One region of the Pseudoalteromonas sp. Isolate6 genome, then DNA from elsewhere that is predicted to be linked to it. Evidence: predicted binding sites of a transcription regulator. Region 1 holds the regulator's gene; the other holds the start of a gene.
What was found. The regulator MetJ, encoded in region 1, represses methionine synthesis genes. The targets are predictions, from matches to a motif close to TAGACGTCTAGACGTCTA.
Positions count from the first base shown of each region.

Region 2: a site for MetJ is predicted at 4,630-4,647, ahead of metA (homoserine O-succinyltransferase). Genes of this name have one in related genera too.

Region 1 covers NZ_JAKEVK010000246.1:22-5,711, reverse strand. Annotated here, with positions in the region: gene metL (bifunctional aspartate kinase/homoserine dehydrogenase II) at 1-2,060, opposite strand, end outside; gene metB (cystathionine gamma-synthase) at 2,065-3,285, opposite strand; gene metJ (met regulon transcriptional regulator MetJ) at 3,630-3,950, shown strand; gene L1D50_RS20695 (malic enzyme-like NAD(P)-binding protein) at 4,031-5,272, opposite strand.
Region 2 covers NZ_JAKEVK010000045.1:9,061-18,391, reverse strand. Annotated here, with positions in the region: gene L1D50_RS08980 (hypothetical protein) at 1-119, opposite strand, end outside; gene L1D50_RS08975 (hypothetical protein) at 488-958, shown strand; gene L1D50_RS08970 (tetratricopeptide repeat protein) at 1,004-2,611, opposite strand; gene L1D50_RS08965 (Ig-like domain-containing protein) at 2,863-3,594, shown strand; gene L1D50_RS08960 (DMT family transporter) at 3,641-4,531, opposite strand; gene metA (homoserine O-succinyltransferase) at 4,709-5,656, shown strand; gene L1D50_RS08950 (homocysteine S-methyltransferase family protein) at 5,646-6,725, shown strand; gene metH (methionine synthase) at 6,735-9,331, shown strand, end outside.

The DNA of each region.
Region 1 (5,690 bases):
TCATCGAGTTGCTGGCGATTTTCTAAAAACGTTTGCCATGTACCCACACTCAAGGACTCAGGCATTAATGCCTCTAATTCAATATCGTCAAGCTCAAGTTCAATGCCTAACTCTCGTGCTAAGATCAAAAGCTTACGCTGCATATCTCGGCCAGATAGATCTTCTCTCGGATCAGGCTCAGTAAAACCAAGTTCTTGCGCCCCAAGCACTAGCTCAGAAAATGCTTCAGAACCATCATAGCGACTACAAAGCCAAGATAAAGTGCCGGAAAAGACGCCTTCAATTCTCACTACTTCATCACCACTATTTTGCAGATCAGCCAATGCAAAGTTAATGGGAAGACCTGCGCCAACACTGGTGTTGTAACGCCATAACAGGTTACGCTCTTGTAACTGCTGACGCAGCTTTGAGTACCAACCTTGTTGTGCCGTGCCGGCATATTTATTGGCGCTGATCAAATGGCAGTCATGTTCAACAAACTGTGGATACAACTCGCTGAAGCGCTCGCTCGCAGTAATATCGACCACCACTTTATGCTCGTAATCTAGCTCTTTAATACGAGTGAATAGCTCTGCTTCATTGTATTCAATAGCCTCATTTTGCCACTGCTGTTGCCATGATGCTAAATTCAACCCGCTTGGACAGAACAACATTTGCTTAGAACGCAGTAAGCCAACCAACTTAAGATCAAAGTGCTCACTCAGCTTAGCGACTTGGTTTTTGCATTGTTCGATAAACACTTCACCCACATTGCCAACACCCGCCACAATCACAGCAAGCTCTCTGCCTTTATTGACCAAACGCTCATGCAATATAGCAAGTAGATCACTATCAATTGCTTGATCGGTTAACACTAAGCTGTAATGACGCTCTTGCAGTACAAAACGGGTGACAATCGCATGTTCATCCAATAGCTCCAGAGCCTGCTGATGTAACCCAGCAACATCCTGACTTGGGGCAACAATAGCAAAGCCTTGTACTTGCGACTCAATAATATTGGCTCGCGAATCCAGCGCTTTGATCACAACATGGCTAAACTCAGATGGCACCAGTAAGTGTGCCTCTCCACCTTTAACAAAATGATGAATGCTATGCTGGATAAGCTGGCTTAGCTGTTTTACTTCACCACTTTTTAGCTGCTCGACGCGTAACAGGTCAAGTTGTCCAAAAGTGGTAATAAAGCGCTTCTCTTTGCTATAGCCTGCCTTTACTATCTCAGTGCCAAGTGCATCGGCATCAAAGCTGCTACGAACTTGTAGTTTTATATCGGTATCTTTAAGTGGAGACAGCGTTTTTGCATGTAATACCGGATTACCTAATCGTGCGAGTAATTCAGCTTGGCCACGGCATACCTTAGTGTATTTTATGGCATTGGCGACTTTACGTGGATCAGTGCTGAATACACCAGTTGTATCCGTCCAAATTGATACTTGAGCCGCATCAAGATAACTTGCCAACAAAGTTGCGCTATAGTCACTGCCATTCCGGCCTAAAGTCACCGTTTCCCCTTGTGCATTTGCAGCAATAAAACCGGTAACGATATAGATAGCGTGATCATCAATAGCGCGATAGCACGCTTCTTTGTTATGGGCGTGGAGTAACACTCCCTCTTGTTGTACAAATAACGTACGAGCGTCGATAGCTTTGGCTTCAACACCCTGAGAGCTTAGGTAGTTTGCTAATATACGAGCCGACCATAGCTCTCCATGTGCAAGTAAACTCGCGTAGTGAAGCTGTTGTTCTTCTCGCCCTGAAGCGATTGCTTGCAGCTCATTGACAAGCTGTTTGAGTAACACACTGTGTTGTTCACCTACAAACAAGGCATCAATTAATTCACGTTGATGATTTTCAACTTGTAATAAAACATCGTTGAATGCGCGAACATCTTGCTGCTCAAAGCTTTGCCATAATTTCACTAGGGTATTCGTTGTTTTTCCTGCAGCAGAAACCACAACACTGTCACCTAGCTGACATTGCTCTAACACTATCTTGGCAACCGCCTGATAACGCTCTGGCGAGCTTAAACTCGAACCACCAAACTTATGTACTACTTTTGCCATTTACTCACCACAACGCTACTGTATGCGCAGGCGTTAATTTGAATGACTTAGCATCATCACTCGCCTGACTTTCATCAATACATGCAAATCCTGACTCCAGATCTGCAATGAGATCCTGTGCATCTTCAATGCCCACAGAAATACGAATTAACGTATCGCCCACTCCCGCTTCTAAACGTGCTTGCGGCTCCATTCCTGCGTGTGTCATCGTCGCTGGATGGCAAATTAGACTCTCAACCCCACCTAAAGATTCAGCCAATGAAAAGTGCGTTAGAGACGTTAAGAACTTCGCTGATGTTTGCAGATCGCCTTTGATATCAAAGCTCACCATACCACCAAAGCCGAGCTGTTGTTTTTTCGCAAGTTCGTGTTGAGGATGCGATTCAAGGCCAGGGTAATAAACTTGGCTAACATACGGCGACTTTTCTAAATACTCCGCAATCAGCTGAGCATTTTCTTGATGCTGGCGTAAACGCACGTTTAAGGTGCGCAGTCCACGTAGAGTAAGGTAACTATCAAAAGGTGCACCTGTAATACCGATATTATTCGCCCACCAAGCTAACTCATCACCCAACTCCTGTGTACGCGCGATCACCGCGCCCCCCACGACATCAGAATGACCATTGATATATTTAGTGGTTGAATGCACGACGACATCCACGCCAAAAGCAATAGGGTTTTGTAATGCAGGAGACAAGAAGGTGTTGTCAGCGGCAACCAAAGCCCCTATGGAGCGCGCTGCGTTTACGACAGCTTCTATATCCGTGAGCCTTAATATGGGGTTACTGGGTGTTTCAATCCAAACTAATTTAGGTTTGATCTGCTGCAGCTGTGCAAGACTTTCTGGTTGCGTAAGATCCAAGACGGCTAATTTGAGCAATCCACGCTTTGCAAGCGATGTAAACAAGCGATAGCTACCACCATAACAGTCATGTGGAATAACCAGCGTATCGTCATGGTTAAGCAGTTGCGTTACTAGGTGAACGGCAGCCATGCCAGTCGCGGTAATAATGCCACGAGCACCGCCTTCAAGTTCGGTAAGTGCCTGTGCCAGCACATCACGATTAAAGTTACCACTGCGGCCATAATCGTAGTCGCGTTTGGTATCAAAATCGGCAAAAGAATAGGTGGTAGAAAGGTAAAGCGGTGGTACTACTGCTCCATGTGCTTTATCAGCTTCTATACCGTGACGCACTGCAACCGTCGATTTGTTAACTTGACTCATAAGGTCACCTAGATAGTTGGATGTTTAGACGTCTAAAAGGTTAGAGCAACAGAAACTAGAAGTCAAAACATTTATACCGCTAAATGGCTAAATAACTAGTATTTGACTATCTTTTTTAAACCGATAAAATTTCGCCACTCTAGGCGTTGCTAATACGACTGAGTTATTGAAAACTATGGCAGAGATTCTTCTATCTCGCTATGGCGGATTAGTTTATTCATCTATTTGGGTTTAGGATTTATCTTTAATTCGTAAAGTTATCCCTATATTCATGCGGTTGGTGAATAATGTAGACCAGAACCCAGTCATATTGGCATTGATGTAACTGAGGCAAGTACACAATTATGGCAAAATGGAACGGTGAGTATATTCACCCATATGCAGAACACGGTAAGAAAGCAGAGCAAGTAAAAAAGATCACGGTGAGCATACCTCTGAATGTACTCAAAGTGCTAACTGATGAGCGTACACGTCGCCAAGTGAATAACTTACGTCATGCCACGAACAGTGAGCTTTTATGTGAGGCGTTTCTACATGCCTTCACAGGTCAGCCACTGCCGAGCGATGAAGACTTGAGAAAAGATAATCCAGAGCGTATTCCGTTAGAAGTAAGACAAATAATGGAAGAACGAGGCTTGGAGATCCCAGAAATAAACGAAGAGTGATAAAAACTCTCTCGCGCTGGAATACAGACACAAAAAAAGCCTCGACCGAGGCTTTTTTCATTTGGATAATACCATTGGTATTATTCCATATATCCAGCTGGCATGTCGATTTGTGCCACGCCTGATTCAATTGCAGCTGCCGCTACCGCTTTTGCAATACGAGGTAACAAACGTGGGTCCATTGGTTTTGGAATAATATACTCAGAACCAAACTCAAGGCTATCCACGTCAGCCGCTTTTAACACTTCAGCAGGCACAGGCTCTTTAGCAATCGTTCTAATTGCTTCAACCGCTGCAATCTTCATCTCGTCATTGATAGCAGTTGCACGTACATCAAGCGCACCACGGAAGATAAACGGGAAACACAGCACGTTATTTACTTGGTTTGGATAGTCCGAGCGACCAGTCGCCATGATCAAATCATTACGTGCACCGTGTGCAACTTCAGGGCTGATCTCTGGATCTGGGTTAGAACAAGCAAATACCACAGGCTTGTCAGCCATTAACTTTAGATCTTCAGCAGAAAGTAAATCTGGGCCAGAAACACCAACAAATACGTCCGCATCTGCAATCACGTCTTGTAACGTACGCTTATCCGTGTTGTTTGCAAACAGCTCTTTGTATTCATTTAGGTCATCACGGCGAGTGTGGATCACGCCTTTTCTGTCCAGCATGTAGATGTGCTCACGTTGAGCGCCGCACTTGATCAATAATTCCATACAAGCAATAGCGGCTGCACCCGCGCCAAGACACACAATAATCGCATCGTGAATATCTTTACCTTGGATTTCCAACGCATTCAGCATACCCGCAGCGGTTACAATTGCAGTCCCGTGCTGATCATCATGGAATACAGGAACGTCACAACGCTCGATTAGCGCGCGCTCAATCTCAAAGCACTCTGGCGCTTTAATATCTTCAAGGTTAATACCGCCAAACGTGTCTGCGATATTTGCCACCGTATTGATGAAGTCTTCGGTGGTATTGTGCTTAACTTCAATATCGATTGAATCAAGGCCCGCAAAACGCTTAAATAATAGCGCCTTACCTTCCATGACAGGCTTTGACGCCAAAGGACCTAAGTTACCCAAGCCAAGAATCGCCGTACCATTACTGATCACCGCAACCATATTTCCTTTACCCGTGTAACGGTATGCATTCGCCGGATCAGCCGCGATTTCACGTACTGGCTCTGCAACACCAGGGCTGTATGCAAGTGCTAAGTCTTTTACGGTCTCGGCAGGTTTAGTAAGTTCAACACTGATTTTACCTGGAACGGGCTTCTCGTGATAATCTAGAGCTTGTTGACGAAAATCTGTCATGGCGCGATATTTTCCTACGAAGTTAATGTGAGAGTGTGGTAAACGTTCGCATTCTGAATGTTGGCAACCTATCAGGCAGGTTAGAGCAACACACAGTGCGATTAACTATATGAGCGACGACATTCAACCACTCAACAAGCCTATGTGCTTTGCTGTCGTGGTATGTCAATAGGACATATAGTTAATCGACCGTATTCACACAATACCGAGTTTTACTCATTATTCAAGTAAAATCAGGTCTATCCACTAGCACGGTATTTTCTATACTTTTCCGAGAAGATAAGCTCAATTTTAAGAAATATTTCACAAATAAAATGGCTAAAACTTAAAAAATAAAACCCTAAAACGAACTCGAAATGTAGAAAATTAGCACAAATGTACACCAATTATAAAAACTATAAGAAAATAACAACTTAAT
Region 2 (9,331 bases), on a different contig from region 1:
CTTACTTTAGAGGGGGCCATTTCTCCATATTCTTCTGCGGCTTGTAGCGAAATACTACCCAGTAACAACGTGCTGGTAACTAGGCTGACTAATTTGGGGGTGAAATTTCTCTGTTTCATTTTTCTATTCCTTCATCGTTGTGCTGAGTCAACATGCCTCATGCATTGTTAACTTGCCTTGTGATGTTGGAAACTTTTTCAGCGATTGAATAGGAGGTTGTAGGGCCAGTTAGGGTCAACTTGGGTAAAACCTTTGATATTAAACGGACGCATTGGGTTAGGTAAGTGTTGATATCAAGCTGTGGTAAATAAAAACTTAAATATCAAAGGTCTGCTTATATTTTTACCCGAATTTACCCAATTGCCCCGTAACTTTTGCTGCAATCAATATTCGCTTGAGGCAGGATTTTGCTATCGCCTTTATTGGAGTCTCAGCGTAAGTACATTCGCACTCTAATAACGGTGTCATAACCAATAAGGAGACAGTTATGAAACGAGTAATAGTATTGGGAGCAACTTTGATTGCGAGTTTTGTACAAGCCCATAGCCCAGAAATGATAGCGCAGCTCGAAGTTGCTGATGGGGCGAAATGTCCAAAGCGGCAAACGATTCTGCTAGGTAAAATGACATTAACAGCTGGGACCTTTAAATATTTACACAGTGAAGGAAGTAACGTTTGCACCAGTCCTAAGCAAAGTATTTCTGGTCGCATTACACCACAACTAGATTGTGGCCAGTTTGATGACTGGCGACTTGCGTATGATATGGGTAATAAAATGTGTCAATCTCTACACCAAAATATGAAAGGCTTTAGTAATAGCTTAAAACCTGATGTGACAGTGTATCCACGCTTTGAAGGGCCTTTTGAATTCAAAGGAGACCGTCACCACCAAGAATATGAGGCCGGTATGGGCGTGACTTTAGCGTGCTATTTATGTGAGACTGCGACGGTTAACTAGGGCTTGTTAATACCAGAAGGGGCGAAAGCCCCTTTGTTGTAGACATCAAGTAGCGTTGGAGCACGCTAAGATTTGTTCCAGTTGTGCAACTTTTTCACAAAGAGGTGCAGTATCGAAATTAGCGCCTTGGCATTGAGTGAGTACATATTGTGCCGTGGTAACAATATTTCGAATACGCGGCTTTTTGGGCAGCGTTTTGATATTAAGATAGCGTTCAAGAGTGCGCACTCGTAAGCGACCATCATCTATATTCACTTTCCACACTTTGCTTTCTTCCGCTAATTCGACACGAGTTTTGCCACTACTTTGCTCCCAAAGCGCCAAAGTAAGTGTCATTACCTCAACCATTAATTGTCTTGCGGCCTGTTCGTCAATGCTCGTATGTTTACTGTGCACTCCATGGGTACTGGTACGGGTGGTATAGTGAATAGCGCAGTAAGTAACCAGCACTCCTGTTAAAAATGCGACAAGCCCAATGAATATATGAGACAGAATACTTGTCTCTGTTTGGCGTTCAGGCGCGGTCAAGACGTTAGCGCTCTGAAGGCGAAATTGATAAAGGTTTTCACTTTGTACACGACTACTTTTAAGCATGTCATTATAACGCTGTGCAGTCTCGACCGCTTCTTTATAAGCGTGTGTTTGTAGCTGGGACTGCAATAAGGCGATGTAAAATAATTCGGTAAGCTGACTATTTTGCTGATTATGTGCTTCAAGCCCCTGTTTAAGTAACGTTTGTGCAGTTAGGTTATCACCCTCAAGCTGCTTGAGTTTGGCTTCAATAAGCAGAGCTCGCTGATCAACTTTACCGTGTTGAATTAGTTGCCGAGTGCGTTTGAATGAAGCGAGTTGCTGTTGTGCCTGAGTGATATGATTTTGAGCAATGGCGATTTCGGCCAATAATAAATAGGCTCGAGACAATTGAGTATAGGCACCACTTTGTGTCAACGGTTGAAGTAAATCTTCAATGATTTCAGTTGCTTTTTTGTAGTCGCGCTTTTTGTAAAATACTTCCGCGATGCTTAGCAAGGTGTGGTTCGCTTTAGTTTGGTCGCCGGCTTGCTGGTGGAGTGCATGGGCTTGACGAAATGAGAGAATGGCATCGTCCAACTGATTAATATCCCTTGACACATTCCCTAAATTGTTAAGCGTGATCGCTTGTCTCTGCAGGTCATTTGTTGCTTTCGCTATTTGGTAGCTTTCTAAAAATAAAGTGAGGGCGGTATCTAGATCTCCAAGTGCCTGATAAGCATTAGCTAAATCGTTGGCCGATTTACCCAGGAGTTCGTTTTGTTGCAATTTAGCCGCAAGCACTTGCGCTTCGTGGAAGCTCCCCAGCGCTTGAATATAATTGCGCTGGCGGTAACGATTAATACCACTTTGTCTTAACACCTGAAAGCGTTGGAGTGTGGTTAACTTCCATGCCATCAACTCATCCAGTATTTGATTACTGAGCTTTATGTCACCCGCTCGACGATACAAGCTAACAAGCTCAAGACGTGTATCAAAAGCTTGGGCACTGTTGGGTTCAAGGGTTTCAAGATGTTGCTTACAAGACAAAATTTGGCTTGTGAGGTTAGCATTATTAGCACTTGGGCATTCTGAACCCTGCGCCGGTAACACAACGAGCAGTAAAGCTAAAAGCAAAGGCATAAAGATTAGTCTAGATACATTGTTTTTACATATTAATATAGTGATAACAAAAAGTCGTGTTTGCCTTTAATAAATCTCAGGTTGACTGCTTTTTTGTATTTTGTTCCTGTCTAGCTGCTGTTGTTTAATCTTGTCAGAACAACCAAGTCTCTATTTGTTAATATTGTTAGTTTAATGTGTTTTTGGTATGGTCTTGTTGCTAATTAAGGCCCAGCTGAAGAAGCTGGAAATCAATCCATAAGGAAATAAAAATGAAGTTAAATACAATGTGGCTAAAGTCACTTAGCGTCGGTGTTACGTTATTTGCACCATTAGTGAGTGCAGCTCCTCAGCTTGATAAAGCCATATTTGAGTACAATGCTGGGTTAAACATCCAAGAGGAATTTAATATCTTTGCCGATGGCAACGTGACTGATCCTAATTATCCAAATAGTGAGCTACGTATTCAATTGGATAGTAGCAAAAGCTACGATCAAATTGACTTTTATGACAAAGTTTACACTACATACGGTCAGGCCGTTGCATACAACACATTAGACAGGCGTTGGGTTAAATTTAAGGGTAAGGTGCTTTATTTTTCAGGCGAAGACAACGGTAACCAAAAGATAGATACGATTTCTTTTCGCATTGTTAATCCCGCTGGAGAAACATCGGAGTGGGGAGAGATCAGAGTTAGCTTAGACCAAGCGTTTGGTGGTAATTACGATGTGTATCCGAGTGATGACTTGGCACAAACCTTTGCAGGCCAGTCTGTTGATGTATACGTTAAAGATAACGATAGTGGCGTACCCTATTACTATGGTGTTGAGATTTTTAGCTCACCAGCTAACGGTACAGTATCTGTTAACAGTGACTACTCCATTACCTATACACCTAAAGCTGGGTTCGTTGGTCAGGATTCGTTCCAATATCGCATTAAGGGTAATAACCTTTATGATATTATAAGCGCGCCAGCGACAGTTTCTATTTCGGTAGCAAATTAACCCCAAACTCAGGACAATATGCACACATATTAAGTGTGCATATTGGCTATCCCTTTAGCAATAAAAATACCCCAGCCAAAGCAATTAGACCCCCAAACACCATAGACTTAGTAATCGCTTCTCTGCGCAGTAGTCCAATCGTCATCACCATGAGTGGTGCCGTTGCAAAGATGGTTTGTGCGATTGCGGGATCAGTATGATTAACGGAAATCAACTGTAGCCAAAGCCCAATAAAAGTGCCAAAAAACACTGCAACGAATAACCAGTTTTTACCGTCGATTTGTTTAAGCGTGAGTGCTTTAAACAGGCATTGTGATTTCAAATAAACAACAATAAAGGCCACAAATAAGGTGCCGGATCCCAAGCGGATAAGTGCCGCCCACAAACTACTAATGCTTTCGTTATTTAGCGCACCTTTGGACAGTACCATACCCGCAGCTTGGCAAGTGGCAGCCGTGAGTGCAAAGCAGACTCCCAAAAGATAATGTTTTTTGTCTAATACTGGCTGGCTTCTACTTGGCTTAATCGCCAGCATCACACCAACAGTCGTCACTGCAATGCCGAGCCAAGCGGATGCGCTGAGATAAACACCAAGAAGTACAATGTTTAAGATCCCCGCGATAGCAGGTGCAAGACTTTCAATTACCAAAGTGCGAGCAGGGCCTATATTTCTAAGCGCGGCAAAGTAGGCGCTGTCACCAATCGCTATGCCCAGTACCCCACTGGCTATCAGCCAGCCCCAGCTCGAGAGTAAGGTCGGGTACATAGCATCACCTGCGATGAACAAACAGAAGATCATCAAAGCAGAAGCGATGACGCCTTTGCTGACGTTCAACTCAAATGGACTAAGGTGATGGCTAAATCGTTTATACAGTATAGTTGAGCCAGCCCATACCCCAGCCGCCCCAATCGCTGCCGCTTCGCCAATACCAATCATAAATATCAAGTTTCTTGTGTTTATTTATTTGATGGCAAGTATACATAAATTGAAATAATCAGTGAGAGATGAAGCATCAAATTATTATTACTAATGTTTAGACGTCCATACATCTAGAGGTTGAAATTTTCCAGTTTTTGTCCATAATAATGCCATTCGATTAGTCTGGAGCAGCACATGCCAATCACCGTCACCGACGAACTCCCAGCCATTGCCCAATTGCGTCATGAAAATGTGTTCGTGATGCCACAAAGTCGTGCATCAACGCAAGAGATCCGCCCAATGCGGCTCGCGATATTAAACTTGATGCCGAATAAGGTGGAGACTGAGGTGCAATTTATCCGATTACTGGCAAATACCCCTTTGCAGGTGAATGTTGATTTGTTGCGACTGGACACCCACCGCAGCTCTGAAAACTCAGAGCAGCATCTAGATATGTTTTACCGCTATTTTTCGGATGTGAAAGAGCAAAACTATGATGCTTTGATCGTCACCGGTGCGCCGCTGGCGCATCTTGAATATGACGATGTGGTGTATTGGCAGGAATTACAGGCGTTTTTTGATTGGGCTGAGCACCATGTTACTTCAACCCTGTTTTCCTGTTGGGCCGCACATGCCGGTTTGTATCACCATTATGGGTTAAAGCGAGTACTCAAAAATGACAAACTGTGCGGCGTATTTAAGCATCACTGTTATTTTGACCACGGGGCGCTCACTCGTGGTTTTGATGATGAGTTTTTGGTGCCACACTCACGCTACGGCCACATCGACATCGATAAAATTAATGCGTGTAAAGATCTCGTGGTATTAGCTGGCTCTGAAAAAGTGGGCGCTTACTTAATTAAAAATCACTCAGGTAGCCAAGTCTATATTACCGGTCATCCTGAATACGACGCCGATACGCTACAAAAAGAATACCTTCGCGATTGTGAAAAAATGGCCAACGCACCGCAGCCTGAAAACTATTTTCCTGAGAATGACGCCAGCAAACGTCCATCTAAGACATGGCAAAGCCATGCATTCTTGTTATTCTCAAATTGGTTAAACTACTATGTTTACCAAACCACACCTTATGATATTAACTTAGTTAGCCAAGATGTAAGGACTAACAATTATGCCGAATAATGTAGCCGTAAACGGTGAGCAAATAGCAGAGCAGCTTAAGCAAGCAATGCAGCAACGTATTCTGATCTTAGATGGTGCAATGGGAACCATGATCCAAAAGCACAAATTAGAAGAACAAGACTATCGCGGTGAGCGCTTCAAAGATTGGCATGTCCTTATCAAAGGCAACAACGATCTGTTAAGTTTGACGCAGCCTGAGATAATCAAACAGATCCATCGCGATTATCTAGCTGCTGGCGCGGATATCATTGAAACCAATACTTTTAATGCCACCACTATTTCAATGGAAGATTATGATATGGCAAGCCTGAGTCGAGAGATTAATCTCGAATCGGCGAAGCTCGCACGTGCGGTGTGCGACGAATTTACCGCCCAAGACCCCGGCAAGCCTCGCTATGTGGCAGGTGTACTTGGTCCAACGTCAAAAACCTGTTCGATTTCTCCTGATGTAAACGACCCTGGTTTTCGCAATATCACTTTCGACAAGTTGGTTGCAGCTTATGTCGAGTCAACGCTTGCCCTTATTGAAGGTGGTGCGCACCTTATTTTGATTGAGACTATTTTTGATACCCTGAATGCCAAAGCCGCGTCTTATGGTGTGGAGGAAGCTTTTGAGCAAGCTGGGGTGAGATTACCTGTGATGATCTCAGGTACTATAACCGACGCGTCAGGGCGTACGCTGTCAGGGCAAACCACAGAGGCGTTTTATAACTCTATTCGCCATATTAAGCCAATCTCTATCGGCCTCAACTGCGCGCTAGGCCCAGATTTATTAAGACAATATGTAGAAGAGCTGTCACGGGTTTGTGAGACCTTTACTTCGGTGCACCCAAACGCTGGGCTGCCTAACGAGTTTGGTGAATACGACCTTGAAGCCGACGACATGGCAAAAGAGATTATCGATTGGGGTAAAGAAGGGTTTATTAATATTGTTGGCGGCTGCTGTGGGACCACACCTGAGCATATTCGCGCCTTCGCGAGAGGCCTTGAGCAAACCCAGCCGCGTAGCTTGCCTGACATCGAAGTGCGGATGCGTTTGGCTGGTCTTGAAGCCTGTAACTTAAATTAGGAATTCACCATGACACAAACCGCAGTATTTACTAATGTCGGTGAACGTACCAATGTAACGGGATCGGCAAAATTTAAGCGCCTTATTCTAGAAGAAGATTACGAAACTGCATTAGATGTTGCCAGAGAGCAAGTTGAAAATGGTGCTCAGGTAATTGATATCAACATGGATGAAGCCATGTTGGACTCAAAAGCAGCGATGGTAAAGTTTCTCAATCTGATAGCGTCAGAGCCGGATATTTCAAAAGTTCCCATCATGGTTGACTCGTCTAAATGGGAAGTCATTGAAGCGGGCCTGAAATGTATTCAAGGTAAAGCCATCGTAAACTCAATCTCCTTAAAGGAGGGTGAGGCGCCATTTATTCACCAAGCTAAAATTATCAAACGTTTTGGTGCAGCCGTGGTGGTGATGGCGTTTGATGAAGTTGGTCAAGCGGAGAGCGCAGATAGAAAGTTTGAGATCTGTCAGCGCTCTTACAAAATCTTGGTTGATGAGCTTGGGTTTCCGCCAGAAGACATTATTTTTGACCCAAATATTTTCGCGGTCGCAACGGGTATCGAAGAACATGATAACTACGCCGTTGAATTTATCGAGGGTACGCGCAGAATTAAGCAAAACCTGCCGCATTGTAAAGTGTCAGGGGGCGTGTCGAACGTATCCTTCTCATTCCGTGGTAACAACCCTGTGCGTGAAGCGATCCACTCTGTGTTTCTTTACCATGCGATTAAAGCAGGTATGGATATGGGGATCGTTAATGCCGGTCAGTTAGCCGTGTATGACGATATTCCAAAAGAGCTCCGTGATGCCGTTGAGGATGTGATCCTCAATACCGACGCCGGTGCTGGCGAACGATTGGTTGAGATCGCACCTAAATACTCTGGCATGGCGCAAGCCGAAAAACAGGAAGATTTAGAGTGGCGTTCTTGGCCAGTTGAAAAACGCTTGGAGCACGCCTTAGTTAAAGGGATCACCGAGTTTATCGACGAGGATACCGAGGCTTGTCGGCAACAGTTTGATAAGCCAATTCAAGTGATTGAAGGACCTCTGATGGATGGTATGAACGTGGTTGGCGACTTGTTTGGCGCGGGTAAAATGTTCCTGCCTCAAGTGGTGAAATCTGCTCGAGTGATGAAGCGTGCGGTTGCCTACCTTGACCCTTACATTGAGGCCGAAAAAGAAGAAGGCTCGAGTAACGGTAAAGTGATCATGGCCACGGTTAAGGGCGATGTACACGACATAGGCAAAAACATTGTGGGCGTGGTACTGCAATGTAATAACTATGAAGTCGTGGACTTGGGTGTAATGGTGCCGGCAGAGAAAATTCTGCAAACGGCCATTGACGAAAACGCTGATGTCATTGGCCTGTCGGGTCTTATTACGCCTTCCCTTGATGAAATGGTGCATGTTGCAAAAGAAATGACGCGTCGCGGCTTTGAGATTCCCCTACTCATTGGTGGTGCAACCACATCGAAAGCGCATACGGCGGTTAAAATTGAACCCCAGTACGACAAAGGTGTGATTTACGTCAACAACGCCAGTCGTGCGGTTGGTGTGGTATCTAGCCTGCTAAGTAAAACACAAAAGCCAGAATTTTTAACAAAAACCGCGGATGAATACGTCAAAGTGCGAGAGCAACAAGCGCGTAAAAAGCCACGCTCAAAACCGGTTACCTTAGCGCGAGCTCGGGATAATGCGGTAAAACTTGATTGGCAAAACTATACGCCACCGGTACCAAGTAAGTTGGGGATCACTGAGTTTAAAGATGTGAGCATCAAAACTCTGCGCGATTACATCGACTGGACGCCATTTTTTATGACTTGGTCATTGGCTGGTAAATATCCACGTATTCTGCAAGACGAAGTGGTTGGTGAAGAGGCGCAAAAACTGTTTCATGATGCCAATGCCATGTTAGATCAACTAGAGCGAGATGGTAGTTTGCAGCCACTTGGTGTGATTGGTTTGTTCCCGGCTAACCGCGTGGGTGACGATATTGAGATTTACAAAGATGAGTCACGAAGTGAAGTCTTGGTTACGTCATGTCAGCTGCGCCAGCAAACCGAGAAAACCGATTTTCCTAACTATTGTTTGTCGGATTATATTGCACCTAAAGGCACACCTGATTATTTCGGCGCATTTGCCGTCACTGGCGGCCTTGAAGAAGACGACTTGGCCGAGGCATTTGATGCTAAGCAAGATGACTACAACAAGATTATGGTTAAGGCAGTTGCAGATCGCTTAGCCGAGGCATTTGCCGAATATCTGCATGAGCAAGTGCGTAAAGTGCACTGGGGGTTTGCTGCGGATGAAGCACTAAGTAATGAAGAGCTTATTCGTGAAAACTATCAAGGGATCCGCCCTGCGCCTGGTTATCCAGCGTGCCCTGAGCACACCGAGAAACAAAAAATTTGGCAACTGTTAGATGTCGAAAACCGTATCGGTATGAAGCTGACTAGTTCATACGCCATGTGGCCGGGAGCTGCGGTGTCGGGTTGGTACTTCTCGCATCCAGATTCTAAGTACTTTGCCGTTGCGAGTATCCAAAAAGATCAGCTAGAAGACTATGCCGCGCGTCAAGGGATGTCGTTAGAAGAAGCGGAGCGTTGGCT